Regions from separate parts of the Pseudoalteromonas sp. CO325X genome, predicted to be linked through region 1. Evidence: predicted binding sites of a transcription regulator. Region 1 holds the regulator's gene; each other region holds the start of a gene.

Region 1 (11,053 bases):
TATTATCGAGAAAATCCTGCCAGCTCCCTTTTGCTAAAGACTCTGGCATCAGTGGGCTTAACTCAATATCGTCAATGTCCAACTGCAAACCCAACTCGCGTGCAAGGATCAACAGCTTACGTTGTACATCTCGACCGGATAAATCTTCACGCGGATCGGGCTCGGTAAAGCCCAGCTTTTGCGCCGCAAAAAGCAGTTCAGAAAAAGCTTGGCTGCCATCATAGTGACTGCATAACCATGATAACGTCCCAGAAAACACACCTTGAATACGGGTGATCTCATCGCCACTACGCTGCAAATCAGCTAGTGCAAAGTTAATGGGTAGCCCAGCGCCAACACTGGTGTTATAACGCCATTTGAGATTGCGCTCTGCCAGCTCGTTACGTAACGACTGATACCAACTATGTGGCGCTGTTCCGGCATACTTGTTGGCACTGATCAAATGACAGTTAGCTCGCACAAAGTCAGGGTAAAGGCCACTGAATGACTCACTGGCGGTTATATCAATGACCACCTTGTGTTCGTAATCAAGCTCATTGAGGCGTTCGCACAACTGCTCGCTTTGATAGGGAACCGCTTGTTCTAACCATTGACCTTGCCAATTCTGCGGGTCTAACCCACAGGGGTCAAATAACATGCTGCGACTTCGAAGTAGACCAACCAGTTTTACCTCAAAATGCTGCTCTAAACGCGCTAGCTGCTGCGTAAACTGTTGTAAAAACACACTGCCCACATTGCCAAGGCCGGCGACAATCACGGCAATTTGCTGGTGTGCACCAATTAAGGTGCGATGTACCTTCCCTAAACTATCAGCATCAATGATTTGATCAGTCAATACCAAGGCGTAGTCCTGATCGCAGTGGCTAAAGCGGATAGTCAAGTTAAGCTGCTCTAAGCATGCCAGCATTTCTTGGTAGCCTTGCTGAGTATACTGGTTTGGGCTAACTAAGGCGCACCCATTGAGGTTTGACTCAACGAGTTGTCCACGCTCTCCCAGCTCGCGGGAGATCAGAGTGCTGTGGGCGCTAGGTACAATCAAAAAGTCTACACCCTGCTGCTGAAAATAGCCTATGGTGTGCTGTATAAGCTGGCTTAACGTTGCCAGTTCATCCACTTTAAGGCTCGACACACGATATAGGTCAACGCCCTCGATGGTGGTCACAAAACGTTTATGCTTACAGTAACCTTCGCGGACAATCTCGGTGCCACTGGCATCGCTGTCATAGGAGCTGCGCACCGATAGCTTAATCGCGCTACCTTGCAAAGGCGACAGCGTTTTCGCATGCAATACCGGATTACCTAACTGGGCAAGGCGGTTGGCTTGGCTACGACAGATTTTTTGATATTTTAAGGCATCGGCTACTTTGCGTGGGTCGGTGCTGAAAACCCCCTGCGTGTCGGTCCAGATACAAACTTGTTTGGCGTTGACATAACGGGCCAATAAAGTGGCGCTGTAGTCACTGCCATTGCGTCCCAAGGTGACAGTTTGCTGGTTGCTATCGGCGGCAATAAACCCCGTTACAACGTTGATTTTATCCCTGACAATATGGCGCTCACAGAGCTTTTCATTGTCCAAATGCAGAAGTTGCCCTTGGTGCACACACAGTAGCTGCCGCGCATCAAGATCTTGCGCAGCACAGCCTAACTGCTGCAAATAGGTTGCGAGCAAGCGTGCCGACCACAGTTCACCATGGGCTAATAAGGATGCCTCATCTAAGGTATTGGTCTGCAATTGCTCGGCTATGCGCTGAAGCTCACTATTAAGCTGTGATTGCAGAGCGTGTGCTTGGTGCGCTGCCAATAGCTCATCAATAAGCTCATGCTGATGGGTGCGTAGCAACTGCAAGACATCATGATAACCATGGCTATCGTGCTGTTGATAGGCCTGCCACAACTTCACTAGCGTATCCGTGGTTTTGCCCGCCGCAGAGACCACCACCACGTCACCGAGTTGGCTGTTGCCGATAACAATATTGGCGACCGCATGGTAACGCGCCGCGTTGCTGAGACTCGAACCACCAAACTTATGTACAACCTGAGTCATAGTATCCTCTTATTTGCTTGCTAGGGCGTTAAAAGCGGCATCTAAGTCATCGATAAGATCCTGCTTATCTTCAATACCAACAGAAATCCGGATGAGCGTGTCGCCGACCCCAGCTTCAAGTCGCGCGGCCTTGTCCATGCCCGCATGAGTCATGGTCGCCGGGTGACAAATAAGGCTTTCCACCCCGCCCAACGATTCCGCTAAGGTAAACTGCGTTACTGAGGTGAGGAATTTGGCACTGTCTTGCAACTGACCTTTAATATCAAAGCTCACCATGCCGCCAAAACCCTGTTGCTGCGCTTTTGCCAAGTCGTGTTGTGGGTGCGAACTCAACCCTGGGTAGTAAACTGACTGCACACAAGGATGCTGTTCAAGGTATTGGGCAATCGCCAAGGCGTTCTCTTCATGCTGCTTCAGGCGCACTTTCAAGGTACGCAAACCACGCAGGGTGAGATAGCTATCGAAAGCGGCGCCGGTAATGCCAATATTATTAGCCCACCATGCCAGCTCTTCACCTAACTCTTTGGTTTTGGTGATCACCGCACCACCGACCACATCGGAATGACCATTGATATATTTAGTGGTCGAATGCACCACCACATCACAACCCAATAAAAGCGGGTTTTGTAAGGCGGGAGATAAAAACGTGTTATCGGCTGCAACCAGCGCACCAATGCTCTGCGCGGCATCGCACACTGCGCGGATATCCGTGAGTCGCAAAATGGGGTTACTGGGTGTTTCAATCCACAGCAGTTTGGGTTTGGCGGCCACTAAGCGTTGGTAACAGTTTGATTGAGTGAAATCGATAACCTCAACCTTGAGCAACCCCCGCTTCGCCAAAGAAGTAAATAAACGATAACTGCCGCCATAACAATCATGGGGGATCACTAGGGTGTCGTTGGGCGTCAGTAGCTGCGTCACTAGGTGTACTGCGGCCATACCTGTCGCGGTAATAATTCCGTGCTCACCTCCCTCTAGTTGCGCTAAGGTCTGCGCCAAAATATCCCGATTGGGATTACCGCTACGACCATAGTCATATTCGCGTTTGCTATCAAAATCAGCAAAGGAATAGGTGGTCGATAAATGAATGGGTGGCACCACCGCACCATGGTGCTTATCGGCATCAATACCATGGCGCACGGCGATGGTGTCTTTTTTTAGTTGTGACATATTTGCCCCCAATCAAGAAAATAGATGTTTAGACGTCCAAAAGGTTAAATTAACATAATTTAGAAGTCAAAACATTTATACGTCTAAATAGCTAATTTATGAATATTTGACTATCCTTACCAACGCGATAAAATTTCGCCCTTATTGATGCCTAAGTGACCAAAAATAAGACGCAAATTATGGCCAAGTGGAATGGTGAATACATTCACCCTTATGCGGAGCATGGAAAAAAAGCCCAACAGGTAAAGAAAATTACCGTTTCCATCCCGCTCAATGTTTTAAAAGTATTAACCGATGAACGTACTCGCCGCCAGGTGAATAATCTTCGTCATGCCACCAACAGTGAGTTGCTGTGTGAAGCATTTCTACATGCCTTTACTGGTCAGCCGCTGCCAAATGACGAAGATCTCCGAAAAGATAACCCGGAGAAGGTACCTGAAGAGGTGAGAAAAATTATGGAAGAAATGGGTGTGGAAGTGCCTGTTATCGGAGAGGACTAGCAAAGACAAGCCAGTTTAACTAAACCCTGAGCATTAGGCCTCATTGCAGGAGCTAGCTTAGTATTGTTCATAGATGTCGCAAGTCGGCCTGTATGAGAAGCGGTTAGTGAAGCAATTGCTCTTTGCAAGCCATAAAAAACCCAAGCACTGAGCTTGGGTTTTCTTTTTTCTAGCGCTGAGTAGTAAAGTGATTACTCAGCCATATAATTCGCTGGCATATCAATTTGCGCAACACCTGATTCCACAGCCGCTTGCGCCACGGCTTTCGCTACGCGTGGTAATAATCGTGGATCCATAGGCTTGGGAATAATGTATTGCGCGCCAAACTCTAATTCGCTCACTCCAGATGCCGTTAACACTGACTCAGGTACTGGCTCCTTGGCGATGCTACGAATAGCCTCTACAGCGGCAATTTTCATCTCATCATTGATAGCGGTGGCACGCACGTCCAGTGCACCACGGAAAATAAATGGGAAACACAGTACGTTATTCACCTGGTTCGGGTAGTCAGAGCGCCCAGTGGCCATAATTAAGTCTTTGCGCGCACTGTGTGCCACATCCGGCTTAATTTCTGGGTCTGGGTTAGAACAGGCAAAAATGACTGGCTTGTCGGCCATCAACTTAAGGTCTTCAGCTGAGAGCAAATCTGGGCCAGAAACACCAACGAACACATCGGCATCGGCAATAACGTCTTGCAAGGTGCGCTTATCGGTGTTGTTAGCAAATAATTGCTTGTATTCATTTAAGTCATCACGACGCGTGTGGATCACCCCTTTACGGTCAAGCATGTAAATATGCTCGCGCTGAGCGCCACACTTAATAAGCAGCTCCATACACGCAACTGCCGCTGCGCCAGCCCCCAAACACACAATCAGAGCATCACGAATATCTTTACCTTGAATTTCTAAGGCGTTTAGCATGCCTGCGGCAGTGACAATAGCAGTGCCGTGTTGATCATCATGAAATACTGGCACATTACAGCGTTCAATGAGCGCTTGCTCGATTTCGAAGCACTCTGGGGCTTTAATATCTTCGAGGTTAATACCGCCAAAGGTATCGGCAATATTTTCTACAGTGTTAATAAAGTCTTCCGTGGTGCGATGCTTCACCTCGATATCGATGGAATCAAGATTAGCAAAACGCTTAAACAGTAGTGCCTTGCCTTCCATGACCGGCTTAGACGCTAACGGCCCTAAGTTACCCAATCCTAAAATGGCGCTGCCATTAGAGATCACAGCAACCATGTTGCCTTTGGCCGTGTATTTATAAGCATTATTAGCATCGGCAGCGATTTCACGTACCGGCTCTGCGACACCTGGGCTGTAGGCTAAAGCGAGATCGTTAACGGTCTCGGCGCTTTTGGTGAGTTCAATGCTAATTTTTCCTGGAACGGGGTTAGCGTGGTAATCGAGGGCTTTTTCACGAAAGTCAGACATGAACGAGTATCCTGCTAGAAATGTATGTGAGAGTTCAGCTAGTTAAGGCAAACCATACCGCTTTTCTAAATATATTCAAGCAATATCAGGTCTATCCTGTTGTACGAAATTAAAGGGTTTTAAGCCCAAATTCATGCACATTATCTAAAGCTTTATGTGTAAATTTTGATATTCCATGCACTATAGGGACTTATGCATGCATAAAAAACCACCTAAAGCCATGCATAATGCTATATCCGAATAACTTAATATAACTAAAAAGAATACCGATCGGATAACGAATCTTATTGTTCGCTAATAACAAAGTAAGTGAATTTTAGTGAACTTTAGCGTCATTATTGTGCTTTTTTGTCACTTTAAATGAGCTAGAGCTTAAGGTGAAATGGCTAGTATGAATAACGGGGATGGATAAAAATCATAGACACAAAAAAAGCACCCGAAGGTGCTTTTCTCGACAAGCAAAGATTACTTCTTGCTGCTAAGCGCACCGAAGCGCTTATTGAAGCGATCTACACGACCACCTGTATCAAGGATCTTTTGCTTACCAGTGTAGAATGGGTGACACTCTGAACATACGTCTAGGTGAATGTCTTTACACAGGGTAGAGCTTGTCTGGAATTTGTTGCCACAAGAGCACGTTGCGTTGATTGCTTCGTACTTAGGGTGGATACCTTCTTTCATGGGGGTTACCTCTAAATAGGCCGTATCGCTCTCCAAACCCGAAGTTTGGCACCATACGCGTTAGTTTCAATGTGCCAAAGCATGGATATAACCCGCTCAGCACCCTTAAGGCCGCGTATTTTATTTGACTCCTGATTAATGTTCAAGCTTTAATTGCGGCTATTCACTGCGCCATGAATTTAGTACATTAGCGCTATATTCTAGTTCTTGGGGCCTGATTTTTGTTGCCATCATCTCGCGATTCCAACAGCCACAGTAGCAACGCGACCCCGTGCTACGTTGAAGTAGCACTTAAGGTGCCCTTACACCGTAGCTTCGACTATTTATTGCCCATCGAGTTGTGCTCTCGCGCCGTGACTGTAGGGGTAAGGGTCAGTGTTCCTTTTGGTTCGCGTGTCCTGACCGGTATGGTGTTAAAGGTAAAAGCCAGCACAGAGATGCCGGAAGATAAAGTCAAAGCCGTTAAAGCCGTGCTCGATAGCACTGCCATTATTGATGACAGTCACCTACAGTTATTGCAATTTACTGCTCGCTATTATCATTATCCATTAGGTGAAACCGTCTTTACCGCTTTGCCAAAAGCGCTGCGTGAAGGCGCGGATATTGATAAAACCAGCATTAATTACCTGCAACTCACCAAGCAAGGGCAACAACAACCGACACTGCGGGCGAAAAAGCAACAAGCCTTGCTTAAGCAGCTAGCTGAATCAGGGAAATCGCCCACCACGGAAATTAAAGCTCTGGGCTACTCCAAAGCCACCATTGATGCCCTCATCAATAAAAAACTAATAACTCAAGCAGTTGAGTTTGATAGTCAATGGCGCGAGCAGCCATTACAAGTGGCCAACAAACCAAGGTTAAACAGCGAACAAGCTGTCGCCTGCACGACCATTAATCAATCTCCTGGGTTTTCCGCTTTTTTACTTGAGGGAGTCACTGGCAGCGGCAAAACCGAGGTGTATCTGCAGTGCTTAGAGGAGGTTTTGCAACAAGGCAAACAAGCCTTAGTCTTGGTCCCCGAAATAGGCCTAACACCACAGACGGTAAATCGCTTTCGCCGCCGCTTCCCCAATACGCCAATTATGCTCTGGCACTCAGCGTTGACAGATAATGAGCGTTTGCAAACCTGGCGGTTTTGCCAAAAAGGTAGCTGTGCCATAGTGATTGGCACACGTTCAGCGATTTTTATGCCGTTTTTACGCATAGGCATGATTATTGTCGATGAGGAGCATGACGCCTCATTCAAACAGCAAGACACCCTACGCTATCACGCCCGAGATCTGGCTGCTTATCGTGCGCAACAGCAAAACATTCCCTTAGTTCTAGGCAGCGCGACCCCTGCCCTGGAAACACTCAACCGTGCATTGTCCGATAAGTACCAATTGCTCAGTCTCACCCAACGGGCACAAACCAGCAGTGACAATCAATTTGAACTCATAGACATTAAAGGTCAGCACCTTGAGGCTGGACTCAGCCATAGCGCCCTTGCCTATATCAAGCGTGAGCTGGCGAGACAAAAGCAAGTGATGGTATTTTTGAACCGTCGCGGCTTTTCCCCTTCGCTCATTTGCCATGAGTGCGGATGGCTCAGCGATTGCTCGCGTTGTAGCACCAGCGCGACCTACCACAAGGCCATGCGTCGTTTGGTGTGCCATCATTGTGGCGAGCAAAGTGCACCACCCATGCAATGCCCGGATTGTGGTAGCACACAAATAAACCCAGTGGGACTGGGCACCGAGCAATTGCAAGAAGCACTAAGCGAGCAATTTCCCGACACACCCATCAGCCGTATCGACCGAGATTCAACACGACGTAAAGGCAGTTTGGAGGAAGAACTGGCTGCCATCAATCGCGGCGGCGCACGCTTATTGGTGGGCACACAAATGCTAGCCAAAGGCCACCACTTTGCCGATGTCAGCCTAGTCATTATTCTTGATGTCGACGCCGGGTTATACTCATGTGATTTCCGTGCCACCGAACACTTAGCACAACTAGTGACTCAAGTAGCAGGACGCGCAGGGCGCAGTGGCGAACCAGGCACCGTGTTGCTGCAAACTCACTTCCCAGAGCACCCACTATTGCAAGATTTAGTCAATAATGGTTACCAACACTTTGCCCGTTATGCTTTGCAAGAGCGCCATGAAACAGAAATGCCACCGTTTTCGCACTTAGCCCTGCTAAGGGCGGAAGCGCATGATTTATCGCTACTGTTGCGCTTTTTATCGGATTTAGTTCCCGCAGCCCCCGTGCCTAAGATACAATTGCTGGGTCCGATTCCCGCACCGCTCGAGCGAGTCGCTGGCAAATACCGTTATCAATTGCATATTCAAGGGCAAGATAGAGGCGCGCTACACGGCTTTTTGGCGCAACTAATGAACTACCTCGGTAGTAATAAGCTGGCGCAAAAAGTACGCTGGAATTTGGACGTTGATCCCATAGACATGATGTAAAGAGAACACAAAAACAATTATGGCCCAGCACGACTATATAAATCGCAAACGACCTCAGCGTGGTAAGAACAAAAAAGCCCAAGCAAAAAAGCCTCTGCCGCTTGTGCTTATTGCTTTGGCCATTTTGTTACTCGCCGGCTTCGCTTACGGCCTCTGGTATATAAAAACCCATGCTGATCCTGAGGCTGTTGAGCAAGTTAAGCAGAAACCAAGCGCCTCCAAGCCAGAAATTAAAAAGCCGCAAACGCCCGAATTTATCAACGAAATAAAGCAAGCCGAGATAGAGGTTGAGGTCAAAGAAATTGAGCAAAAAGGCCCTTATCAAATGCAATGCGGGTCATTTAGAACCTATGCGCAGGCGGAAACGCTCAAGGCCAAAATAGCCTTTGTCGGGCTAGTATCAGAAATCAGGCGCACTGAAGGCAGCAATGGCGTCTGGTTTAGAGTACGGTTAGGCCCCTATCCGACTAAGCGCGGCGCAGAGAGCGATAAGAACAAGCTTAAGCGTCAGGCAAAAATCATGGGCTGTGGCATCTGGTTGTGGAATTAGGCAAAGCGAAAGCCGTTATCGCCATGTAAATAACCAAGCAGGCACAGCAAATCACATAAAGGGATTGCAAGTTTACCTTGAAATCCCTTTTTCATGCCCATATTTCCTCGCTATTAGACAGTTACAAACACCCAGACTGGGTATAAGGACACACATGACCACAATCGTTTCTGTACGCCGTGAAGGCAAGGTTGTTATTGGCGGCGATGGCCAAGTTTCGCTCGGCAACACGGTAATGAAGGGCAACGCGCGTAAAGTGCGTCGTCTTTTCAACGGTAAAGTGATCGCCGGGTTTGCAGGCGGTACAGCCGATGCGTTTACCCTTTTTGAGCGTTTTGAAAGTAAATTAGAGATGCACCAAGGGCATTTAACCAAAGCCGCTGTAGAGATGGCCAAAGATTGGCGCAGTGACAGAGCCTTAAGGCGACTCGAAGCCATTCTTGCGGTTGCTGATGAAACCACCTCATTGATTATTACCGGTAATGGCGATGTGGTACAGCCTGAACATGACCTAATTGCGATTGGTAGCGGCGGCAACTTTGCCCAATCAGCCGCAATTGCATTATTAGAAAACACAGAGCTTGGTGCGCGTGAAATCGTTGAACGCAGCTTAAAAATCGCTGGCGATATCTGCGTCTTTACCAACAACCACCAAACTATCGAAGAATTGTAAAAGGAGCTGCCATGTCAGCTATGACTCCCAGAGAAATCGTTCACGAGCTTGATCAACACATTATTGGTCAGAGCAATGCTAAAAAAGCGGTGGCTATCGCCCTGCGCAACCGTTGGCGCCGTATGCAGCTTGACGAGAGCCTGCGCCAGGAAGTAACACCGAAAAATATCCTTATGATCGGCCCAACCGGTGTGGGTAAAACTGAAATAGCACGCCGGTTAGCCAAACTTGCTAATGCTCCTTTTTTGAAAGTAGAAGCGACTAAGTTCACTGAAGTTGGCTATGTTGGCAAAGAAGTAGAGACTATTATTCGCGATCTCGTCGACATTGCCATTAAGATGGTTCGTGAGCAGCAGGCGAAGAAACACCACTTCCGTGCTGAGGAAGCTGCAGAAGAGCGTATTTTAGACGCATTACTGCCACCAGCTAAAGACACCTGGGGCGAGTCACAACCGAGTGAAAATAGTAGTACCCGCCAAAGTTTCCGGAAGAAATTACGTGAAGGTCAGCTCGATGATAAAGAAATTGAAATCGATGTTGCTGAGCAAGCGCCTAATGTTGAAATCATGTCACCGCCCGGCATGGAAGAAATGACCAACCAACTGCAGAGCATGTTCCAAAACATGTCCGGCGGCAAAACCAAAAAGCGCAAGTTGAAGATTAAAGAAGCCTTTAAACTACTAGTTGAGGAAGAAGCCGCAAAACTGGTTAACCCCGAAGATGTTAAAGAGCTCGCTATTGAAGCCGTTGAGCAACACGGTATTGTGTTCTTAGATGAAGTAGACAAAATTTGTAAGCGCGGTGAAGCAAATGGTCCAGATGTAAGCCGTGAGGGGGTACAACGTGACCTACTGCCGCTTATCGAAGGTTCAAGTGTGAGCACCAAGCACGGTATGGTGAAAACTGACCATATTCTATTTATTGCTTCTGGCGCGTTCCAAATGGCTAAACCCTCAGATTTAATCCCTGAACTACAAGGCCGTTTACCGATCCGAGTTGAGTTAGACGCCCTCAGCGCCAATGACTTTAAGCGTATTTTGACTGAGCCGCATGCTTCGCTAACGGAGCAACAAATCGCGCTTATGAATACCGAAGAAGTCACCATCGAGTTCACTGATGATGCCATTGACAGCATTGCTCAAGCAGCGTGGCAAGTGAATGAAAAGACAGAAAATATTGGTGCTCGTCGACTACACACAGTGATGGAGCGATTGATGGAAGAAATATCCTTCGATGCTTCCGATAAGGCAGGCTCACGTCTTACCATTGACGGCGAGTACGTCAATCAGCACTTGGGTAACTTGGTGCAAGACGAAGACCTAAGCCGCTTTATTTTATAACGGCATGGGCTTGGGCAACTCCACCCAAGCCCTTTTTACTGAGGCTGGTTTATGTTGATAACAACCTTACACTATCATCAGCGTTCAAAAACCTTAGACATTCACTTTGACAATGGCGATAGCGCCGAGCTCAGTGCTGAATTCCTACGTGTACACTCCCCTTCTGCCGAAGTACAAGGCCACCATCAAAGCGAGCCAAACCTAGTCAC
Region 2 (11,053 bases), on a different contig from region 1:
GCAGCTAAAGACTCTCGCCGATAAGTATGACTACGCAGTTGCAATTGCTCACCCCTACCCCGAAACGTTTGCGTTTTTGCAACAGGCATTGCAAGAGCTCGAGGGCGAAGGTTTCCAACTTGTGCCTTTATCTCAGCTAGTGCAGCAGCGCACAATTCGACTTGCTCAGGCCGATAAAAAAAGTGTAACCGAGGAAGAGTAGAACCCTCTAAAACAATCATAGGTGGCATGGCTGCTGATGACTGGGCTCTGGTGCCGACAAACCACCTCCTCCGTATTCAGCACCTGCCCAAGTGCTTGTTCTATGAACATAAAATTAATCTGTATCTTTTACACAAACAGTGAAAGCTTTTCTTTTCCCTTAGTCCACAAAAAACAACAAATCCATTAAAATCAACACTTTAAAAGTTGGCATGGACTTAGCAACGTATATTCCGAAACGCAAATCTATGGAGGGTACATTATGTTAGGTTGGTCAATTGCATTTTTAGTTATCGCTTTGGTCGCAGCACTTTTAGGTTTCGGTGGCATTGCTGGCGCAGCCGCTGGCATCGCTAAAATTATTTTCTTTGTGTTCTTGGTACTGCTGGTTATCTCCCTTGTTGCTGGCGCCATTCGTGGTAAAGCGCCAAGGTAGTTATTAATTTTACAGCACAAGCGGTCACAGGCGGGATGAAACCCGCGACCGCAACCAAAACACGTTTTTTGAATCCAGATTTAAAGAGTTAATATTCAAGGAGAGTTCTATGTTTAATCATTCAGCAACAAAAGCATTTATCGCTACATTATTTGCCGCAGTATTCGCTATGGGCTGTGAAGACAGTGGCGGTGCCGAAGAGGCAGGTGAAAAGATTGATGAGGCGATCACAGACACTCAAAACGCGGTCGAAGACGCGTGTGAGAATGTTAAAGAAAACGCCGGTGCAGAAGAAACAAACTGCTAATACAGGCTTATCTTCAAACAAAAAACCCGCGAAGTTCGCGGGTTTTTTTACGTCTCTAATTATTTAAAACTGACTGTTGGCCGCTGCAACCACATTGTCTACGGTGAAGCCAAAGTGCTTAAACAATTCGCCCGCTGGCGCTGATTCACCAAAGCTAGTCATGCCGATAACTTTGCCATTCAAACCAACATACTTGTACCAGAAGTCGGCAATGCCTGCCTCTACGGCGACACGGCGAGTCACACTGCTGGGTAGGACACTTTCTTTGTACTGTGCGTCTTGTTGATCGAACAAGTCCGTTGATGGCATAGACACCACGCGTACCTGACGACCTTGAGCGCGAAGCTCAGAAGCTGCGTCCATAGCAAGTTGTACTTCCGAGCCTGTGGCAATCAGGATAACTTCTGGTTCGCCATCACAGGTTAATACATACCCACCTTTTTTCACATCAGCAAGTTGCTGCGCATCGCGTGCTTGCTGAGCAAGACCTTGACGCGTAAAGACCAGCGACGTTGGTCCGTCTTTGCGCTCTATCGCTTGCTGCCACGCAATGGCTGACTCAACTTGGTCACATGGGCGCCAATTAACTAGATTCGGCGTGTAACGCAGGCTCGCCATCTGTTCAACCGGCTGGTGAGTCGGTCCATCTTCACCCAAACCGATGGAATCGTGGGTGTAAACGAAAATGCTAGGCGTCTTCATGAGTGCAGCCATGCGCACCGCATTACGCGCATACTCCATAAACATTAAAAAGGTTGCGCCGTAAGGAATGAAACCTTTGTGCAAGGCAATACCATTCATAATGGCGGACATGCCAAATTCACGCACCCCATAGAAAATATAGTTACCTGACGCGTCGTCTTTACTAAGGCCTTTTGAACCACTCCAAATCGTTAAGTTCGACCCTGCCAAGTCGGCTGAGCCGCCCATAAACTCAGGTAGCATTGGGCCAAAGGTATTTAAGGCATTTTGCGATGCCTTACGTGTTGCAGGGCTATCAGGGTTTGCTTGTAACTGCTCAATATAGGCTTGTGACTTCTCGGCCCAATCAGCAGGCATTTCACCATTTTGGCGACGTTCAAACTCCGCAGCAAGCTCAGGGTATGCCGCCTTGTATGCCGCAAACTTATCCTGCCAACTCTGCTCTGCTTGCGTGCCCTTCTCTTTAGCATCCCACTGTTGATAGATATCATCAGGAATCGCAAAGGCGTCATGAGACCAACCCAAGAACTCGCGCGCAGCTTTAATTTCATCATCACCCAACGGCGCACCGTGGCAATCGTGGCTTCCTGATTTATTCGGAGAGCCGTAACCAATCACTGTTTTACAACAGATAAGCGTTGGCTTGTCACCTTGGGCGCGGCCTTCATCAATAGCAGCGCGAATAGCCTCGCTATCGTGACCATCAACATTACGCACCACGTGCCAGCCGTAAGACTCAAAACGCGCGGGAGTGTCGTCACTAAACCAGCCTTCAACCTCACCATCAATAGAAATACCATTGTCGTCCCAAAACGCAATCAACTTACCAAGGCCTAGAGTTCCTGCAAGCGAACACGCCTCGTGAGAAATTCCTTCCATCAAGCAGCCGTCGCCCATAAAAGCGTAAGTGTAGTGATCAACAATTTCATGGTCAGCGCGATTAAATTGAGCAGCAAGGGCTTTCTCCGCGATTGCCATGCCTACCGCATTGGTGATCCCCTGTCCAAGTGGGCCCGTAGTGGTCTCAATACCCGGAGCATAACCGTATTCAGGGTGGCCCGGAGTTTTTGAATGAAGCTGACGGAAGTTTTTAATTTCCTCAATAGGAAGATCATAGCCGCTTAAGTGTAAAAGCGAATAAATCAGCATTGAACCGTGGCCATTTGAGAGAATAAATCGGTCACGGTCAGCCCAGTTAGGGTTGCTCGGGTTATGCTTAAGATAATCGCGCCACAGTACTTCGGCGATATCGGCCATGCCCATCGGGGCACCCGGATGACCTGATTTAGCTTGTTGAACCGCGTCCATGGAAAGCACGCGAATGGCGTTTGCAAGTTCTTTGCGTGATGGCATGAATTCTCCTACCTTTAAATGTATTTGCGCTGGGGCTTCACTCGCGCTCATGCTGGCGCGGGTAAAGAATAAGACGAAAGCCCATTCTTACTTATTCATCTGCCCCCTGCAATTAAAAATTGGGCATCGAACGAGTAACTTTAGAATTACTCATAACGAATAAAAATACTGATAACTAAAAGAGTACAAAAACACCAAGCAATAAAGGTCAAAAGACCGCTATACAATCAATTTTATTTAGACGTCTAGGCGTAAAAAGCTAGGAAATCACCTGTGATTTAGCTAGAATACGCGCCTTAATTTATGCTGCGCTCAACCCAGTGGCTGGTATGATCTTGGGAAGCGCGATACTTGTGAGCAGAAACTTATGGCAAAACATTTATTTACTTCTGAGTCTGTGTCTGAAGGACACCCGGATAAAATCGCTGACCAAATTTCTGATGCGGTACTCGATGCTATTTTGGCGCAAGATCCCCATGCCCGTGTAGCCTGCGAAACCTATGTGAAGACCGGTATGGTGATGGTCGGTGGTGAAGTCACAACCAGTGCTTGGGTCGACATTGAAGAGTTAACGCGCAAAACCGTGCGTGAAATCGGCTACACCCATTCCGATATGGGCTTCGATGCCGACTCATGTGCAATTCTAAACACCATTGGTAAGCAGTCTCCTGATATTAATCAAGGTGTTGACCGCGCTCGTCCAGAAGAGCAAGGTGCAGGTGACCAAGGCTTGATGTTTGGTTATGCCTGTAATGAAACCGACGTGCTCATGCCAGCACCCATTACCTATTCACACCGCTTGGTACAACGCCAAGCCGAAGTGCGCAAAAATGGCGAATTACCCTGGTTACGCCCAGACGCCAAGTCACAGGTGACCTTTGCTTATGAGAATGGCAAGGCCGTTGGTATCGATGCCGTCGTGCTGTCAACGCAACACTGCGATTCTATTGCGCAAGATGACTTGGTTGAAGCGGTCATGGAGACCATTATCAAACCAACGCTACCGGCAGAGCTTATTACCGATGCGACTAAGTTCTTCATTAACCCCACAGGACGCTTCGTGATCGGTGGCCCGATGGGGGATTGCGGCTTAACTGGTCGTAAAATCATCGTTGATACTTATGGCGGTATGGCACGTCACGGTGGTGGCGCATTCTCAGGTAAAGATCCATCGAAAGTGGACCGTTCTGCCGCTTACGCAGCACGTTACGTTGCCAAAAATATAGTCGCGGCTGGCCTGGCCGATAAATGCGAAATCCAAGTGTCTTATGCCATTGGCGTTGCCGAGCCAACCTCCATCAGTGTTGAAACCTTTGGCACCGGCAAATTAGACGAAACGCGTTTAATCGAACTGATCCGCAAGCATTTCGACTTACGTCCTTATGGTCTCATTCAAATGCTTGATTTAGAACGTCCGATTTATCAGCCTACAGCGGCTTACGGCCACTTTGGTCGCAATGAATTCCCATGGGAAGCGACCGATAAAGCACAGGCACTTAAAGCCGACGCTGGATTATAAGTGAATGACCTATAAGTTAATTGAAAAGCGCCTATATGGCGCTTTTTTTATAGCTATAACCCCACTCTCGGCAGTTAATCCTCGCCGCAATCGCCGGCACTGATTGGCGCGACTTGCAGAGCCTGTACTGCTGCTAACTGACTTTTCAAGCTCATCATAGTTTTAGATACACTTTTCAACGATACTTTATTACTGAGCCAGCGTGGAAGCTTACCACCTGGGTCGGCAAAAACCTGATAGCGGATAAGTAAGCCGTCGTCTTGCTGCGTCATTCGCCAGTTAGCAGTCAAGGTTGTGATGCGTACCCTATCACTTTTACGAGCGATATTTGGGTTATAGGCATGCACCCGTAACTCAGTGGTATAGTTATTGACACGCTGATAGCAACTTTGTGTATAGAGCTCCCTATCAGCAACGGGCCAAGGCGAATTAATCACCGTGTATACGCGGTTGCGATTACCTTGCGAGTGCAAAAGACGAACTTCTTGTACTGCATGCAACCACTGCGATGCTTGTTGGGTGTTATACAGTAGCGTCAGTAACTGAGCTGTGCGGGCGTCGGCAACGAAAAGCTCAGCATAAATATGGTAGATACCATCTTTACTGACGGTATAGACCACTTTCAAATCAGGGAGGTTTTTATAATTCCGCCAAGGTTGGATTTCAGCCCCAGCTGCAAAGCTGAGGCTAAGTAGGCTAATCGCGCCAATAAGGTTGAACATCACGAGTCGCTTCTCGGCTTTGCTCCATGGCACTCAACAGACTATCGGTTTTTTGCGTCAACCAAGCCTGAATTTTGATGAATTGCTCGCTCTCATTACCTTGGCACAGCTGACCGAGGTAATCGAGGGTGAATAATTCAAAAGTGCCGTGCACAATATCTAGCCATGGCGCCCGAAAGCTCATGCGCAAAGACTCATCAAACAATGCGCCCAAACAACAGCCACTTAAAAGATTGCGTTCCAAGCGCTGCTTAAGCTGTAAGTACTGCTCGCTGGCTAGCGGCTGTTGAGGCTCAACGAGCTCTTTCATTTCCTGCCAATCATAGTCGAGTAGCCGTGCCGCCAGATCATGAATTGGCTGTTCACCAGCCTGAAGTTGCGCTTGCCCCCATGATTGTCGCCACCCTCGCTCGGTCAACCAGATTGTTAAATCTAACAACAGCAGGTTATAGCGTGTGCTAGTGAATATAGCCTGGACATCGTCAATACTTGGTTGGATGGATTTTAGATCGCCTATCACCTGAGTCAGCTCTGGTGCTGCATTGATTTTCTTATAATAAGCATGCTTTTTCGAGGTAAAGGTCTTCAGTTGAATCGCCGTCTCGACCCAACTTAATTCGCTCAGTAACCACTTAAGTTCGCCGCGCAGACGCTCGGTCGCTTGTTTTTCAACGATATCGCTGAATAACCACAAACTATGGCGAATAAGACTGACACCATCGGTTACCCGTTTCAGTGTTTTAAGGGTCGGCTTTTGGAAATAACATTGTTCGTGTTTTTGTACAAAAGCAATGCCATAACTCAAGCACTTCTCCAGTGCCCGCTCTTGGCTGTCATCGTTGCTCAGCGGCACAAGGCCAATCTCTTTACTGGCTTTGAGCGGCTGGTCGTCCGCCAGCCGATAACCTCGAGCTGCCTTTGAGTAATAACCCATGCGTAGAGGCAGGTTATCGATTAATTTTTCAGCTAGGGAAAACAGCTCACTGCGTTCCCCCTTTACTAATTCAATCTCAAGTTCGCAAATCGGCTCTACATTGGCGTTGGCCGATACCTCCCCCTTATCCAGCACCACTTCAATTTCAGTCCCTGCTTGGGTTTCAACTAACCAAGTGCGACGAATAAAGTTAGTACTAAATAGCGGATAGAGATTGTCGGCTAACGCGTCCACTTGCACCCCATGAGGCCAAATACTGGCATCAAAGTCGTGCAGCTCTGGACGATTTCCGTCAATAGGCAAATTGTACTCTGGACGCTGGTGCAGCCCACCCACGTTCTCACCTGCAAGCTTAATGGTTTGCTCACAAATGCCGTCACAACAGCGAGTACGAAGACCAATATCTAATGCTCTAAGCTCTCGGCTCGGGGTGTCGAAATAAGCATTTTGCAGGTTGCGTGCGGGTTTATTTTTTACGGTTTTTGCAAACTGGGTAATGAGTGCGGGTATGGACGGTATCACCGCCTCGGAAACTAAAAACTTAAGCTCTATCTCAGTGTCCATGCGCTATAGGAAGACCAATGAAATCGTCAAAAGCACAACATAAACAAAGCCGCCTACGAATGCAAACATTTTGCCATTTGGCCGTGCTATTTTGCCCCTTTACTCGCGTCGGTGAGTTACAAAATCACCCTTGCCAATCATTGCGCCAACCCATACTATGCTGGGATTGGAGAAATTATTTACGTAAAACAAGGTTAAGTTGGATGGTCAAACACGCCTGTGTCGCGCTTGCTTTTATGCTCAGCGCATTGTTCACCACCGCAGCAAACGCGGAACAAGGCACCGCCTATATCAGTGATGAACTGTATATTTTTATGCACTCTGGAGCAGGTAAAAACTACCGCATTTTAGGTTCGGTTGATGCGGGCACGCCAGTGACACTGGTGAGCGGTGAAGAAAATAACGGCTTTCTCGAGATAATCGATGATAAACAGCGCCAAGGCTGGGTTGAAACTAAGTTCATCAACCAAGATAAAAGTTTAAAGATTCAATATCAGGAACTTGGTGAGCAGCTGGCACAAACTCAACAGGCGTTGCGCAATGCCCAAGCACAGCTTCCCGAGCTACAAACGCTGAATCGCGACTTGCAGGAGCAAGCCCAGCAGTTGCAAGCTCAGCTAGATCAAGCGATTGCCGAGCGCGACGCGCTTAATGCTAAACAACAAGGCTTAAAAGCCAAAGAAAAGCGACAGTTACTCACCTACGGTGGGGCAATTGCATTTATTGGTCTATTCTTAGGAATAATCCTCACCGTTATTTTGTCGCGCCGCAAGCGCTATGACGGATGGGCATAATCATTATTTTCAATTTGCATTGAGCCAAAAAGAGCACCTAGGTGCTCTTTTTTTTGCCAGCCGCTAATAGTGCTATTCGTAAACTCTATATTACAGCTTATGTTTGCATGCTCAGGGCGTTCACAGCTCGATACTGAGCCCGGTATCTTCTTTTACTTTTTCAATCACCATATACGTATGATGCGTACCGACCCCAGGAATATCCACTAAATCTCCCAGTACTTGGCGGTATTCGTTCATATCACTGACCCGCACCTTGAGTAAGTAGTCGTAGCCTCCAGCAACCATATCGCACTCCACTACTTGTGGTGTATTGAGGATATGCTCTTTAAAAGTTTTAAATACCGAGGTATTAGATGTCACTAACGACACCTGCACATGGGCCAATAAACTTTGGTTTAATTTTTGCTCACTGAGCTTAGCATGATAGCCTTCAATAAAGCCTTCTGATTCGAGCCGTTTTACACGGTCGAGGCAAGGGCTAGGACTGAGGTTAACTTGCTTAGCTAAATTGACGTTAGAGATCCGACCATTGCGTTGTAAAACGTCGAGAATAGCGAGATCAATTCGGTCTAAGGTGCGAGGTTTAGCTGTTAAAGACATAGCAGCATTTTATACGGACAACGAAGAAATATGCCCTGTAAATTATCGTATTTCGAAAAATTAAACCAGCATATTCTGCGGCATTTTCATTAGAATGCCCGCGAATATGTATTCATATTGAGTGCAATCTCACCTTCGCGTTTTAGCAGCGGGGTGACCTACACTGTAGTAATTGTCGTAACCGAGGCCCCACCATCTCACCTTGTGGTGTGGGTACAGTTGCTATTTTTAGACTCCATGATTTTGAGGGTTGCTTATGTTATTTGAAGGCAATTTGATTACTGAATGCCCTATCCGCCAGAAGATCCGTGACTTCTATCGCATTGATGAAAATGAAGTCATTGATCATATTTTACCACTGGCTGAAGTAGGCGTTACGGCACGCAGTCGCGCTTGGGAGCGCGCACGACAAATGGTATTGAATATCCGCAAGGACCAAGATGGTCAAAACGGTATTGATGCCCTGTTAAATGAGTTCTCCCTGTCGACTGAGGAAGGGGTGGTGTTAATGTGTTTGGCCGAAGCGCTATTGCGAGTGCCAGACAAAGAAACACAGGATAATTTAATTCGCGATAAGCTCGCTAATGGCGACTGGAGTTCGCACTTAGGCAGCAGTGAGTCGCTATTTGTTAATGCCTCATCGTGGGGCTTGTTGGTCACCGGAAAAATGGTGAACTACACCGACAAAAACAAAGAAGAACAGTTTGGCCTGCTAAAACGCACCATGGGCCGCCTTGGCGAACCGGTGATCCGTAAAGCAGTGAACTATGCCATGAAGATCATGGGCAAGCAGTTCGTTATGGGACAAACCATTGATGAAGCTATTGAGCGCGCCGAAGAGACCGAGCGCAAAGGCTATGTTTACTCATACGACATGCTAGGCGAAGGCGCCCGCACTATGGCGGATGCTGATCGCTACTACGACAGCTACGTCAATGCAATTAATGCCATTGGTAAAGCGGCCAATGGTCGCGGCCCAGTAAAAAGCCCCGGCATTTCCGTTAAATTATCAGCAATTCATCCACGCTACGAGTTCACCCACCGTGAACGCGTTATGTCAGAGATTGTGCCCAAGCTCAAAGAGCTTGCACTGTTGGCGAAAAAATACGATATCGGCCTTACCGTTGACGCCGAAGAAGCCGACCGCCTAGATATTTCTCTTGATGTAATCGAAGCGGTATACAGCGATCCTGATTTAGGTGACTGGCAAGGTTTTGGTCTGGCGGTACAAGCCTATCAAAAACGCGCTATTTTTGTTTGTGAGTGGCTTACAGAACTTGCTCGTCGTGTAGGTCGTAAACTGATGGTGCGTTTGGTTAAAGGCGCATACTGGGACACCGAGATTAAAACCACACAGCAAGATGGTTTAGAGCACTTCCCGGTCTTCACCCGTAAAGCCACCACCGATGTGTCGTACAAAGCCTGTGCCATCAAACTAATGGAAGCACGTGATGCGCTATTCCCACAGTTTGCCACTCACAATGCTTACACTGCAGCGACCATTTTAGAAGTCGCGAAAGGTGACCATCACGGCTTTGAATTCCAGCGCTTACACGGTATGGGTGAATCTCTTTACGACCAAATTGTACTCAAAGAAAAGATTCAATGTCGTGTGTATGCGCCAGTGGGCCAACATGAAGATTTGCTTGCTTACTTGGTACGTCGCCTGCTTGAAAACGGCGCCAACTCCTCATTTGTAAATGCCATTGTTGATACTAAGCAACCGGTAGAAGCACTGCTGCCAGATCCGGTAGAGACCCTGCAAGGTCTGCGTAATAAATACAACAAGCAGATCAAATTACCTATCGAGCTTTATGGTAGTGAACGCGCCAATTCAAAAGGCTTAGACCTGACTGATATCAATGCCATCACGCCGCTAAAAGAAAACCTTGATACCTGGTTTGAAGAACATCGTATTAGCGACGATCAGGTTGCTGAGGGTAATTTAGCAGTGCGTAACCCTGCTAATCACAAGGAAATCATCGGCCAATTGCATTTGCAAAGTGGCGAAGAGATGAAGACCTTATTGGAAAATGCCGAAAAAGAGTTTATCTCTTGGTCAGCAACGCCAGTAAAAGAGCGCGCAGACTTATTGCGTCGTGTCGGCGATATCCTTGAGCGCCACCATGATGAGCTGGTTGCCTTGTGTATAAAAGAAGCTGGGAAAGTGACCCAAGATGGCATCGATGAAGTCCGTGAAGCCGTGGATTTCTGCCGCTACTATGCAGCACGCGCCGAAGAACTCGCCGAGGACGAGCGTTTCGAGGCACGTGGTGTGATCCTCTGTATTAGCCCATGGAACTTCCCACTGGCTATTTTCCTTGGCCAAGTTGCAGCGGCTATCGTTACTGGTAATACCGTGATTGCCAAGCCTGCAGAGCAAACCAGTCTTATCGCTTTGCGCGCCATTGAACTGATGCATTCCGTCGGCTTGCCACAACATGTGGTGCAGCCAGTGATTGCTCGCGGTAGCGAAGTGGGTGAACATATTGTTCCTGATGAGCGCATCCAGGCCGTGATGTTCACAGGTTCCACAGAAACAGGCACGCTGATTTCCCGCACTTTAGCGGCTCGTAACGACATTCAAGTGCCCTTGATTGCCGAAACGGGCGGTCAAAACTGTATGATTGTCGATTCGACGGCGCTGCCGGAACAGGTTGTTGATGATGTCATCAAGTCTGGCTTTCAAAGTGCAGGTCAACGCTGTTCAGCATTGCGTGTGTTATTTATTCAAGAAGATGTTGCCGATGGCATGATTGAGATGCTCAAAGGCGCATTGGCCGAGTTGCATGTGGGCGACCCTGCCTACCTGTCTACCGACATCGGGCCGGTGATTGATGAAAAAGCACTGAAAACCCTCAACGATCATGTTGAGTACCTCAAAGGCAATGCGACCTTGCATTATGAATGTGCGATTC
Region 3 (11,053 bases), on a different contig from region 1:
CGCTTCAATATCGTGATTAGCCAAGGCCTGTTGGTATTGTGCTTGGCATACATCGCGTTCGACGCCAAAGTCGGTGCAATCATCTACATCGGTAAATAATAGTGCTGGTTCTTCAGGGTCGGTGCAGCCACTCAGTCCGGCACTGGCACCGAGCATAAGTGTCAGTTTAAGTTTGCTAGTACGTTTCATTGCCGCCTCCTTAGTAGGTGATACAGGCAGCGTTGAGAATACCGGTGGCCAGTGAAGCAACCCCTAAAAATGCCCCTGCGCTCATATGGCCCTGGGCAATTTTTTCAGACAACTTCGGCATGTATAAGCGCACTAAGAAAAAGGTCACTAATTGCATAATGCCAGCGATAACGCCCCAGATGGCAAAGTCTAGCAGCGAGACCGAGTTCACCGCTGCACTGGCAACTGGAAGGGTAAAGCCAATGAACGCGCCACTAAACGCGGTGGCAGCGGCGGCATTGTTTTCCTTCATCAAGGTCCATTCGCAATGCGGGGTGATAAGGGTGTAAATGAATAGAAAGGCTAGGATAAGTAGGTAGCCTAAACCAAAGTACATGATAAAAGGGACAAAGCCCTGGATGGATTCCATGATCATTATTGTGCTCTCACTGCAATCGTTATTATTGTTCGGGCGCAGCAAGCTGCGCTAACTCCCTGTGCAGTAGCTTATCATCACCCACGTTAAGTTCAATAAGGCGTTTTAAATGAGTGGCACTGTCAATATCCATTTTTACACAATGTAAGCCAATGTGTTGCGGCTCAATGTGAGCCACTTCAGCAAGCATATCAATATCAACATCACTGCCAGATAGGTGGAAAATAAGCTCTACGCTTTGACCTAACTGTGGGTTGAAGTCATCAGGGTGGCTTACCAAAGCGCCATTTAAGGAAAGATCAAGTAAATGACAGCCATGATGCTGGTTATTAAATACCACTAGGGCGGGGCGTTGAAAAATAACACGAGTAAAGTTTCTGCGGTTTTCCATAACAGTTCCTGTATTGGCGCGTCTCCCTCCAGTGTAGTAGCCAGCCTTGAGGTTGTCCTTGGCTGTGAATGACTTTTTTCGCTATTTCAATAAGCTAAAAATATCACAATGGTCATTAAGTAGTGGCGCGTTAGCGCAATCATAGTGCCATACATAGGTGGATGCCAAGGGCACAAAAAAGCCCCATCGAGATGGGGCTTTTTTATGTGGTTAATTAACCAATCTTTTTATACTTAATGCGCTTCGGTTGTGCAGCCTCGGCACCTAAGGTTTTCTTCAACCACTGTTCGTATTCGGTGTAGTTACCATCGAAGAAGTTAATTTGGCCTTCGTCGCGATAATCAAGAATATGAGTGGCGATACGGTCTAAGAACCAGCGGTCGTGCGAGATTACCATGACACAGCCAGGGAACTCGAGAATTGCATTCTCTAACGCCCGCAAGGTTTCAACGTCTAAGTCGTTGGTTGGCTCATCGAGAAGTAATACGTTACCGCCCGCTTTTAGTAGTTTGGCTAAGTGCAAACGGTTGCGCTCACCGCCGGAAAGGTCTTTGACGTATTTTTGCTGATCATTACCTTTAAAGTTAAAGCGTCCCACATAAGCACGGCTTGGGAACTCAAAGTTGCCCACTTTCAACACATCTTGACCGTCTGCGATTTCATCAAATACGGTTTTGCTCTCGTCCATGTTGCCACGGAATTGGTCAACGGTGGCGAGTTCAACGGTTTCACCTAGGGTGATTTCACCACTATCAGGCTGTTCCTCGCCGCTGAGCATTTTGAATAAGGTCGATTTACCAGCACCGTTGGCACCAATAATGCCGACAATCGCTCCCTTAGGAACGCTAAAATCAAGGTTATCAATAAGCACACGGTCGCCAAAGCTTTTGTTTAAGCCCTGTACATCAATGACCTGATCACCTAAGCGCGGGCCAGGTGGAATAAACAGCTCATTGGTTTCGTTACGCTTTTGATAATCGCCTTGTTGTAGTTCAGCAAATTGCGCCATACGCGCTTTTGATTTTGCTTGGCGACCTTTCGGGTTTGAACGTACCCACTCAAGCTCTTGAGCGATGGATTTTTGTCTTGCTTTCTCTGCTTTTTGCTCCTGTTGCAGACGTGCGTCTTTTTGCTCAAGCCAAGAAGAGTAGTTGCCCTCCCACGGAATACCTTCGCCACGGTCTAATTCGAGGATCCAGCCGGCCACGTTATCAAGGAAATAACGGTCGTGGGTTACCGCCACTACAGTGCCTTCATAATCATGTAGGAAGCGCTCTAACCAAGCGACAGATTCAGCATCTAAGTGGTTGGTAGGCTCATCGAGGATAAGCATATCCGGCTTTTCAAGCAATAAACGGCAAATTGCCACACGGCGACGCTCACCCCCTGATAAATGCTCAATCTTGGCATCCCAAGCTGGCAATCGTAATGCATCTGCGGCGCGCTCTAGGGCGTTATCAAGGTTGTGGCCATCGTGGGCTTGAATAATGGCTTCAAGTTCGCCTTGCTCTTTGGCAAGCGCATCGAAATCGGCATCTTCCATGGCATACTCAGCGTATACTTGGTCAAGGCGATCAAGAGCATTTTTAACTTCACTGACCGCTTCTTCTACAACTTCACGCACCGTTTTGCTTTCATCAAGCTCAGGCTCCTGAGGAAGATAACCAATTTTAATGCCAGGCTGAGGATGTGCCTCACCTTCAAAATCTTTATCCACGCCGGCCATAATGCGTAGTAAGGTCGATTTACCTGCGCCATTTAGGCCAAGTACACCAATTTTAGCGCCAGGGAAAAAGTGCAGAGAGATGTCTTTTAAGATGGTGCGTTTAGGTGGCACCACCTTTGACACGCGACTCATCGAGAAAATAAACTTATCAGGTAAAACCATGAAAGGAGCCTTTACAATGTGACTAATTTAAACTGCCGTTATTGTAGAGTCTCTATGGTGAAAGCGTCAACGAATGGCCCGTTAATTTGCCAATAATATGGCCACTCCAGCCAGCGCCAATAAACCGCCCACTATCATACGCCAAGTCACCGGCTCGCGTTTAAAAAAGCCAATGGTCATGACCATCAGCGGGGCGGTGGCAAAAATAGTTTGTGCGATAGCCGGGTCGGTATGTTGCACCGCCGCCAATTGCAGCCACAAGCCAACGAAGGTGCCGAAAAAAACAGCCACGAGCAGCCAGCGTTTGTTATCAATACCGTGCAGTCGAGTGGCTTGGTACAGGTCGCTGCGTTTTATAATCATTACCAGTAAAGCCACGCTCAATGTGCCGGCAAGGAGGCGAATAAGGGCGGCCCATAGGCTACTCATCGACTCAGTATTCATAGCCCCTTTTGACATCACCATGCCACTGGCTTGGCACAAAGCCGCAAGTAATGCGAAAGCCACGCCTTGAAAGTAAAACTTCTTATCAACTGGGGGCAAGTGGCGTTGAGGTAATACCGCGAGGATAACCCCCACCGAAGTGATGGCGATGCCCAACCAGGCCAGTAGCGGTAAGTACACACCTAACAGCACAATATTAAGTATGCCAGTTAAGGCTGGAGCGAGAGATTCAATTATTAAGGTTCGTGCTGGGCCAATACTGCGCAGGGCGCCAAAGTAGGCGCTATCGCCAATGGCAATACCGATAATCCCACCGGCGATAAGCCAGCCCCATGAGGTGAGCTGCACTGGCATGGCCCCATCGCCAAGTAGCGCCATGGCAATCACCATCATTAAAGAAGCGAGTAAGCCTTTACTTACATTTAGTTGCAGCGGTGAAAGATGATGACTGAAGCCTTTGTACAGTAAGGTAGAAAAGGCCCAAACCACGGCTGCACTGATTGCTGCAATTTCACCTATACCCATCATCGACTCTTTGTTAGTTAATCGCGGGCATTATTGCAGTTAACTCATTCACTGCAACTTTATTTTGGACGTCTAAACATCTAGAGGTTGAAATTTCCAGTGTGGCGTTCATAATAGCTCCTTATCTTTTAATTCGGAGTACCGCCATGCCCATTACGGTTCAAGACGCTTTGCCAGCGATTATGGAGCTGCGCCAAGAAAATGTATTCGTGATGCCGAAAAGTCGCGCTCGGACTCAAGAGATCCGGCCCATGCGCTTGGCTATTTTGAACCTGATGCCGAATAAGGTGGAAACCGAAGTGCAATTTATTCGTTTGCTGGCGAATACGCCATTGCAGGTCAATGTTGACTTGCTGCGTTTAGATACGCACCGCTCTAGCGCTAACTCAGAGCAGCATCTGGATATGTTTTATCAGTATTTCTCAGATGTTAAAGACAACAATTACGATGCCTTGATTGTCACCGGCGCGCCCTTGGCTCACTTAGAATATGATGAGGTAGGGTATTGGTCGGAGCTACAAGCGTTCTTTGATTGGGCGGAGCACCATGTGACCTCGACGCTATTTAGTTGTTGGGCGGCGCACGCTGGGCTTTTCCATCATCATGGACTTAAGCGTCAATTGCAGAAAAATAAGTTGTGCGGGGTGTTTGAGCATCAGTGTTACTTTGACCACGCGGCGTTAACCCGAGGCTTTGACGATCGCTTCTTAGTCCCGCATTCGCGTTATGGCCATATTGATATTGCTGCGATAAACGCCTGTAAAGAATTAGTCGTGGTAGCAGGCTCGCCCAAGGTAGGTGCTTACTTACTTAAAAACCAGAGTGGTTCGCAGGTGTATATCACAGGACACCCTGAGTATGATGCCGATACCCTGAAAAAAGAGTATTTACGTGATTGCGATAAAGGCGCTGACGCACCGATGCCAGAAAACTACTTCCCTCATGGCGACCCAGCGCAAGAGCCCTCGAAAACCTGGCAAAGCCATGCCTTTTTGTTATTTTCGAATTGGCTTAATTACTACGTTTACCAAACCACTCCCTATGATATTAATCTGGTTAGCCAGGATGTAAGGACTAACAACTATGCCGAATAAACGTGATGCATTAACACTGGCCCTCAACGAGCGCATTTTAATTTTAGATGGCGCCATGGGTACGATGATCCAACAGCATAAGCTCGAAGAGCATGATTATCGTGGTGAGCGGTTTCAAGATTGGCACGTGTTGGTCAAGGGCAACAACGATTTATTGAGCCTCACTCAACCTCATCTAATAGCACAAATTCACCGTGAATATTTGGCAGCGGGCGCCGATATTATTGAGACCAATACCTTTAACGCCACGACCATTTCCATGGAAGATTATGACATGGCGAGCCTAAGCCGTGAGATTAACCTCGAATCGGCCCGACTGGCACGCGCGGTGGCCGATGAGTTTACCGCTCGCGAGCCAAATAAACCGCGCTACGTGGCCGGCGTACTGGGGCCAACATCAAAAACCTGCTCGATTTCGCCGGATGTTAACGATCCGGGCTATCGCAATATCACCTTCGATAAGCTGGTGGCCGCGTATATCGAATCGACCCTGGCACTGATAGAAGGTGGTGCCGATCTGATTTTAATTGAAACTATTTTCGATACCCTCAATGCCAAAGCCGCTTCCTTTGCGGTAGAAGAAGCGTTCGAACAGGCCGCAGTGACTCTGCCGGTAATGATCTCCGGCACCATCACCGATGCTTCGGGTCGAACCTTGTCAGGGCAAACCACCGAGGCGTTTTATAATTCCATTCGCCATATTAAACCGCTCTCCATTGGCTTGAACTGTGCGCTAGGGCCAGACTTGTTGCGTCAGTATGTGGAAGAGTTGGCCAGTATTTGTGAAACCTACACCTCGGTGCACCCCAATGCAGGGCTGCCGAATGAATTTGGCGAATATGATTTAGAAGCCGAAGAAATGGCACAAGAAATCATCGACTGGGGGGAGCAAGGGTTTATCAATATTGTTGGTGGCTGTTGTGGGACCACACCCGAGCACATTAAAGCCTTTAGTGATGGGCTAAAAAACACCGCTCCACGTACTTTGCCCGAGCTGCCGGTGCGCATGCGTTTAAGTGGCCTTGAAGCCTGTAATCTCAATTAAGGGGCCAATAACATGAATAATACTGCAACTTTTACCAATGTCGGCGAGCGCACCAATGTGACCGGCTCGGCGCGCTTTAAACGGCTGATCCTCGAGGAAGATTACGAAACCGCGTTAGAGGTGGCACGTGAGCAAGTTGAAAATGTCGCGCAGATTATCGATATCAACATGGATGAAGCCATGTTGGACTCTAAAGCGGCCATGGTCACCTTTTTGAACCTTATCGCCTCAGAGCCCGATATTTCGAAAGTGCCCATTATGGTGGACTCGTCGAAATGGGAAGTAATCGAGGCGGGACTAAAATGCATTCAAGGCAAGGCGATAGTGAACTCTATTTCCCTCAAGGAGGGGGAGCAGCCGTTTCGTCACCAAGCCAAGATATTAAAGCGCTTCGGCGCCGCTGTGGTGGTGATGGCCTTTGATGAAAGTGGTCAAGCAGAAACCGCCGAGCGGAAGTTTGCTATTTGCGCGCGCTCTTATCGCATCCTGGTCGATGAATTGGGCTTCCCGCCAGAAGATATTATTTTTGACCCCAATATCTTTGCCGTGGCCACCGGCATAGAAGAGCATGACAACTATGCCGTAGAGTTTATCGAAGGAACTCGCCGCATCAAGGAGAACCTTCCCCACTGCAAGGTATCCGGTGGTGTGTCTAATGTCTCTTTCTCGTTTCGAGGCAACAATCCGGTGCGCGAGGCTATTCACTCTGTGTTCTTGTATCACGCCATTCAAGCCGGAATGGATATGGGCATCGTCAATGCTGGTCAACTAGCGGTGTATGACGATATTCCCTCTGAGCTGAGAGACGCCGTTGAGGATGTGATTTTAAATAAAGATGCCGGCGCCGGAGAGCGGTTGGTGGAATTAGCGCCTAAGTATTCGGGCATGGCGCAAGCGGAGAAGGTTGAGGATTTACAGTGGCGTAGTTGGCCGGTGGCAAAGCGCCTAGAACATGCCCTAGTTAAAGGCATTACAGATTATATTGATGAGGACACCGAGCAGTGCCGACAGCAGTTTGCTAAACCCATCGAGGTCATTGAGGGTCCGTTGATGGACGGCATGAATGTGGTGGGTGATCTGTTTGGGGCCGGGAAAATGTTTTTGCCGCAGGTGGTGAAATCGGCGCGGGTAATGAAGCGCGCGGTGGCCTATTTAGACCCTTATATCGAAGCCGAGAAACAAGAGGGTGAAACCAACGGTAAAATTGTCATGGCCACGGTAAAAGGCGATGTTCATGATATTGGCAAGAATATTGTTGGCGTGGTGTTACAGTGTAATAACTACGAGGTGATCGACTTAGGGGTGATGGTGCCCGCTGAAAAAATCTTACAAACCGCAATAGACGAAAACGCCGATATTATAGGCCTGTCCGGGCTTATCACTCCCTCGTTAGATGAAATGGTGCATGTCGCCAAAGAAATGAAACGCCGCGATTTTACCATTCCGTTGCTGATTGGTGGCGCGACGACGTCAAAGGCGCATACCGCCGTAAAAATTGAGCCCCAATATGATAACGGCGTGGTTTATGTTAATAACGCCAGCCGTGCGGTGGGCGTGGCATCTAGTTTGCTAAGTAAAACCGCGAAAAGTGAGTTTTTGAGTAAAACTAAAGCAGAGTACGAGCGAGTGCGAGAGCAACAAGCACGCAAGAAACCCCGCTCCAAGCCCATAGGTTTGCAACAAGCTCGCGCCAATCATGCCCAGCTGGATTGGCAAAACTACACTCCGCCTGTGCCTAAACAGCTAGGAGTCCAAGAGTTTCACTCGGTGCCAGTGAGCACCTTAAGGCAATATATCGACTGGACGCCATTTTTTATGACCTGGTCTTTGGCCGGCAAATACCCGCGTATCATGAATGACGAGGTGGTGGGTGAGCAAGCGCGCTCATTGTTTGCCGATGCAAATGCAATGTTGGATGAGTTTGCGCGCCAAGGCAGCATTCAACCAAAAGGGGTGATTGGCTTATTCCCAGCAAACCGCGTCGGCGATGACATAGAAATATACCGCGACGAGCAGCGTGACGAAGTGATTTTACGTTCGTGTCAGTTACGCCAGCAAACGCACAAAAAGGGCTTTGCTAACTATTGTTTAGCCGACTATATCGCACCTAAAGGTGTTGCCGACTACTTTGGCGCCTTTGCCGTGACCGGCGGGTTAGAAGAAGATGACTTAGCCCAGGCCTTTGATGACCAAGGTGATGATTATAATAAAATCATGGTCAAAGCGGTGGCTGACCGCCTTGCAGAGGCCTTCGCAGAATACCTGCATGAGCAAGTGCGTAAAGTGTACTGGGGCTATGCCGCAGACGAAGCGTTAAACAATGATCAGCTCATTCGTGAGAACTATCAGGGCATTCGCCCTGCGCCGGGCTATCCAGCGTGCCCAGAGCACACTGAAAAGGCTAAGATTTGGGAATTACTGAGCGTTGAAGAGCGCATCGGCATGAAACTGACGAGCTCCTATGCGATGTGGCCGGGTGCCGCCGTCTCGGGTTGGTATTTCTCACACCCTGATTCGAAATACTTTGCCGTGGCAGGGATTCAACAAGACCAAGTTGAGGACTATGCTAACCGCCAAGGAATGACGCTAGAGCAAGCCGAAAAGTGGCTAGGCCCGAATTTGGGGTATGAAAATTAACCACAGGTTTTACTTTTTTGCGCCAAGTGGAACATGAGCTGGCTGCTCAATTACTTTGTATGATGCTGAGCAGCCAAAAGCGTTGCCAACTTCTGCTTTACTTGTTGCGCGCTGGTATCTGATGGTTGCTGAGATAGCCAATCAACGAGTTCGTTGCGTACGGGGAAACCTTCTTTTATACAATGGCTCTCATTTGCCACCCAGATATCGGCTGAGCCAATCGTGCCCCGGCCGTAGGCGCTACATAGGGTGTAACCCTGAGCACTAATATGGTGTTCAATGAGATAGGTGTAGATAGGCGTGGCAATTAACATCAATACTAAGGTCACGCCGCACAGCTTAAACCAACCACTGAGTAACCTATCACTTACTTGGGTATGAGTTGCTCGTAACCACAGTAAGTAGGTTAATACGGCAAAAACGGGGGTGGCCAATACCAAAGAAGGAGAAAAACTGCGCTCCCGAAAAGCCAGAACATGCTCCCCTAGGGCTGTACTTACTTGGCTCACTTCACTGAACGTTGCATAAGGGAGCAGTAAAGTAAGTACACAGAATAAAGCAAAAAAGCAGAATAGCTTTACTCTGTCCATCGTTGTACTTTGCACGTCATCCATTGTGCTATCTATATCCGCCAGAGTAAGGAAGCCCAAATAAACGGTGCATAAACCCGATGGGATCTTGTTCGTACCACCGCTGCGCCCGGTCTATTTCTCTACGTGCTTGCTGAAAGCTTTGTTTTAAATCGTTTTCAACCGCTCTTAGACTAGCCGCTATTTTTTCTGCTATCGCATCAGTATCAATGAATGTATAGGCCAAACCAGCCAGAGCTGCGCCAACCACAACAACGGCAATCATGGGGCCAACGGCGACGGTTGCAGCTGTTCCCACAACGGCAGTTACCGCTCCCCAGGCAATGCCTGATGATGCTGCTGCGATGGCAACATCAACAGATAAACCACCAATAAAGTCGTGCCATGTTTTGCTGTCATCAATCAGTTGCTCCAAGGCATGAAACCCTGCAGAGATAAGAATCGTTAACACAAACCCTTGCTTTATAGAGCTTTGCGCTCCCAGCTTACCGATGCCGAAAGACACTAGTTTAGGGTTGTTGGCTAAGTATCGGGTTCCCGTCAGGTGTCTTCTGAGACCCGAGTAGCCTTTGAATATAATGTAGTTTTTCCCAGAATATGACTTCACTTTGAATTTATCAAAGACTGAACCGCTACGCTGCATCTCTAGCGCAATGGCTGTTAAAGCGGCCACATCCAGCCCTAAAGGGACGAGCCCTGAACCATTTTTAACCCAATCGCGATGTGCTCGCCAAAGCTCAGGTACAATATTGGCGCGTTCCATAATTGATTCGAACCAGGCGGCGATTCGCTCATTAGAATGGCCTTGGGTGCGTTTTACGTTCACAGCGTAATCAAAAAATTCCCTGTCATTAAGATGGATAAAGTTATGCTGGTTGGACTTTAATAGATGAGCGAGTTGCTGATCTCGCTGCTTATTTCTTAATTCTTCTCTTGCATTGATGAGCATTGAGGCCTCCATGCTATGTTCCTTTTATCGCTATTCTCATACAAGGCCGCAGAACAGTCAATCGCCAAGCTCATGTCTTATATGAAATTTTATTGAATTGTCAGCTTGTTGCACAACCTTTATTAGCCGAGCACAGTGTAATGCGCTGTAATGACACACCAAGAGGGGATTTGCTAACAATAGTGCATGTTTCCCTTTAAGTCTGACTTATGACCCTGATGCAGTTACAACAGCTAGTCGCAACTATTGTTGCAGCGCCAGTGGACGCTGGTGTTGTTAAGCAACCTATTCATGCTTTGGTTAATGCGTTAGAGCAAGAAAGTGGTGTTTCGTCGCGAGCGGATATGAATACATCGCACGGAACATATACCGAGCATGGCGTTGCGATTTCTCCGGTACAAGCTGCACGCTGTTCCTTGGAGCCCCTGCGCACCCAAGTGTTTATGCAAGGGGTTGCGGCGGCTATTAACGATAAAGTCCACGGTGATAAAGTCGTCCACATCCTCTATGCGGGCACCGGCCCTTTTGTCACCTTATTATTGCCCTACCTCGCATGCTACCCCGAATTACCGGTGCGGGTAACATTGTTGGATATTCACCAGGAGAATATTGAGGCGGTCAAAAAATTGGTTGCACGCTGGCATATTGGGCACTTAATCAGCGAATATGTGGTTGCTGATGCGACCTGCTGGCAACCTGACGCGCAACGTCGATTCGATATCATTATTTCTGAAACGATGACAGCACTGCTTCGTCGTGAGCCCCAGGTATGGATATTTAAAAACCTCGTGCGTTATCTGCAAGCACAGGGAGTGTTAATTCCTCAAGTGGTTTCTTTGCGAGCTTGGCTAGAGCGCGCTAAAGAGCGAGTGTTGATTGATGAGTA

The links. Region 1 encodes MetJ, which represses methionine synthesis genes. Its sites were predicted from a motif close to TAGACGTCTAGACGTCTA; they were not measured.
Region 2: metK (methionine adenosyltransferase) is a predicted target of MetJ. The motif match lies at 3,238-3,255, and genes of this name have one in related genera.
Region 3: metA (homoserine O-succinyltransferase) is a predicted target of MetJ. The motif match lies at 3,918-3,935, and genes of this name have one in related genera.

The regions. Positions count from the first base shown of each region.
Region 1 covers NZ_SGPG01000026.1:74,265-85,317, reverse strand. Annotated here, with positions in the region: gene metL (bifunctional aspartate kinase/homoserine dehydrogenase II) at 1-2,044, opposite strand, end outside; gene metB (cystathionine gamma-synthase) at 2,054-3,214, opposite strand; gene metJ (met regulon transcriptional regulator MetJ) at 3,394-3,714, shown strand; gene EXT46_RS14420 (malic enzyme-like NAD(P)-binding protein) at 3,906-5,150, opposite strand; gene rpmE (50S ribosomal protein L31) at 5,616-5,831, opposite strand; gene priA (primosomal protein N') at 6,056-8,281, shown strand; gene EXT46_RS14405 (SPOR domain-containing protein) at 8,301-8,831, shown strand; gene hslV (ATP-dependent protease subunit HslV) at 8,986-9,504, shown strand; gene hslU (HslU--HslV peptidase ATPase subunit) at 9,516-10,844, shown strand; gene EXT46_RS14390 (DUF971 domain-containing protein) at 10,896-11,053, shown strand, end outside.
Region 2 covers NZ_SGPG01000001.1:148,006-159,058, reverse strand. Annotated here, with positions in the region: gene EXT46_RS00770 (divergent polysaccharide deacetylase family protein) at 1-202, shown strand, start outside; gene EXT46_RS00765 (DUF1328 family protein) at 464-637, shown strand; gene EXT46_RS00760 (hypothetical protein) at 747-944, shown strand; gene tkt (transketolase) at 1,008-2,999, opposite strand; gene metK (methionine adenosyltransferase) at 3,367-4,518, shown strand; gene EXT46_RS00745 (START domain-containing protein) at 4,593-5,240, opposite strand; gene EXT46_RS00740 (CYTH and CHAD domain-containing protein) at 5,215-6,738, opposite strand; gene EXT46_RS00735 (TIGR04211 family SH3 domain-containing protein) at 6,756-7,532, shown strand; gene EXT46_RS00730 (winged helix-turn-helix transcriptional regulator) at 7,653-8,135, opposite strand; gene putA (bifunctional proline dehydrogenase/L-glutamate gamma-semialdehyde dehydrogenase PutA) at 8,392-11,053, shown strand, end outside.
Region 3 covers NZ_SGPG01000032.1:7,932-18,984, reverse strand. Annotated here, with positions in the region: gene EXT46_RS15660 (DUF1190 domain-containing protein) at 1-189, opposite strand, end outside; gene EXT46_RS15655 (DUF350 domain-containing protein) at 200-604, opposite strand; gene EXT46_RS15650 (PilZ domain-containing protein) at 630-995, opposite strand; gene ettA (energy-dependent translational throttle protein EttA) at 1,210-2,883, opposite strand; gene EXT46_RS15640 (DMT family transporter) at 2,965-3,852, opposite strand; gene metA (homoserine O-succinyltransferase) at 3,999-4,946, shown strand; gene EXT46_RS15630 (homocysteine S-methyltransferase family protein) at 4,936-5,991, shown strand; gene metH (methionine synthase) at 6,004-8,628, shown strand; gene EXT46_RS15620 (hypothetical protein) at 8,679-9,242, opposite strand; gene EXT46_RS15615 (hypothetical protein) at 9,247-10,167, opposite strand; gene EXT46_RS15610 (class I SAM-dependent methyltransferase) at 10,377-11,053, shown strand, end outside.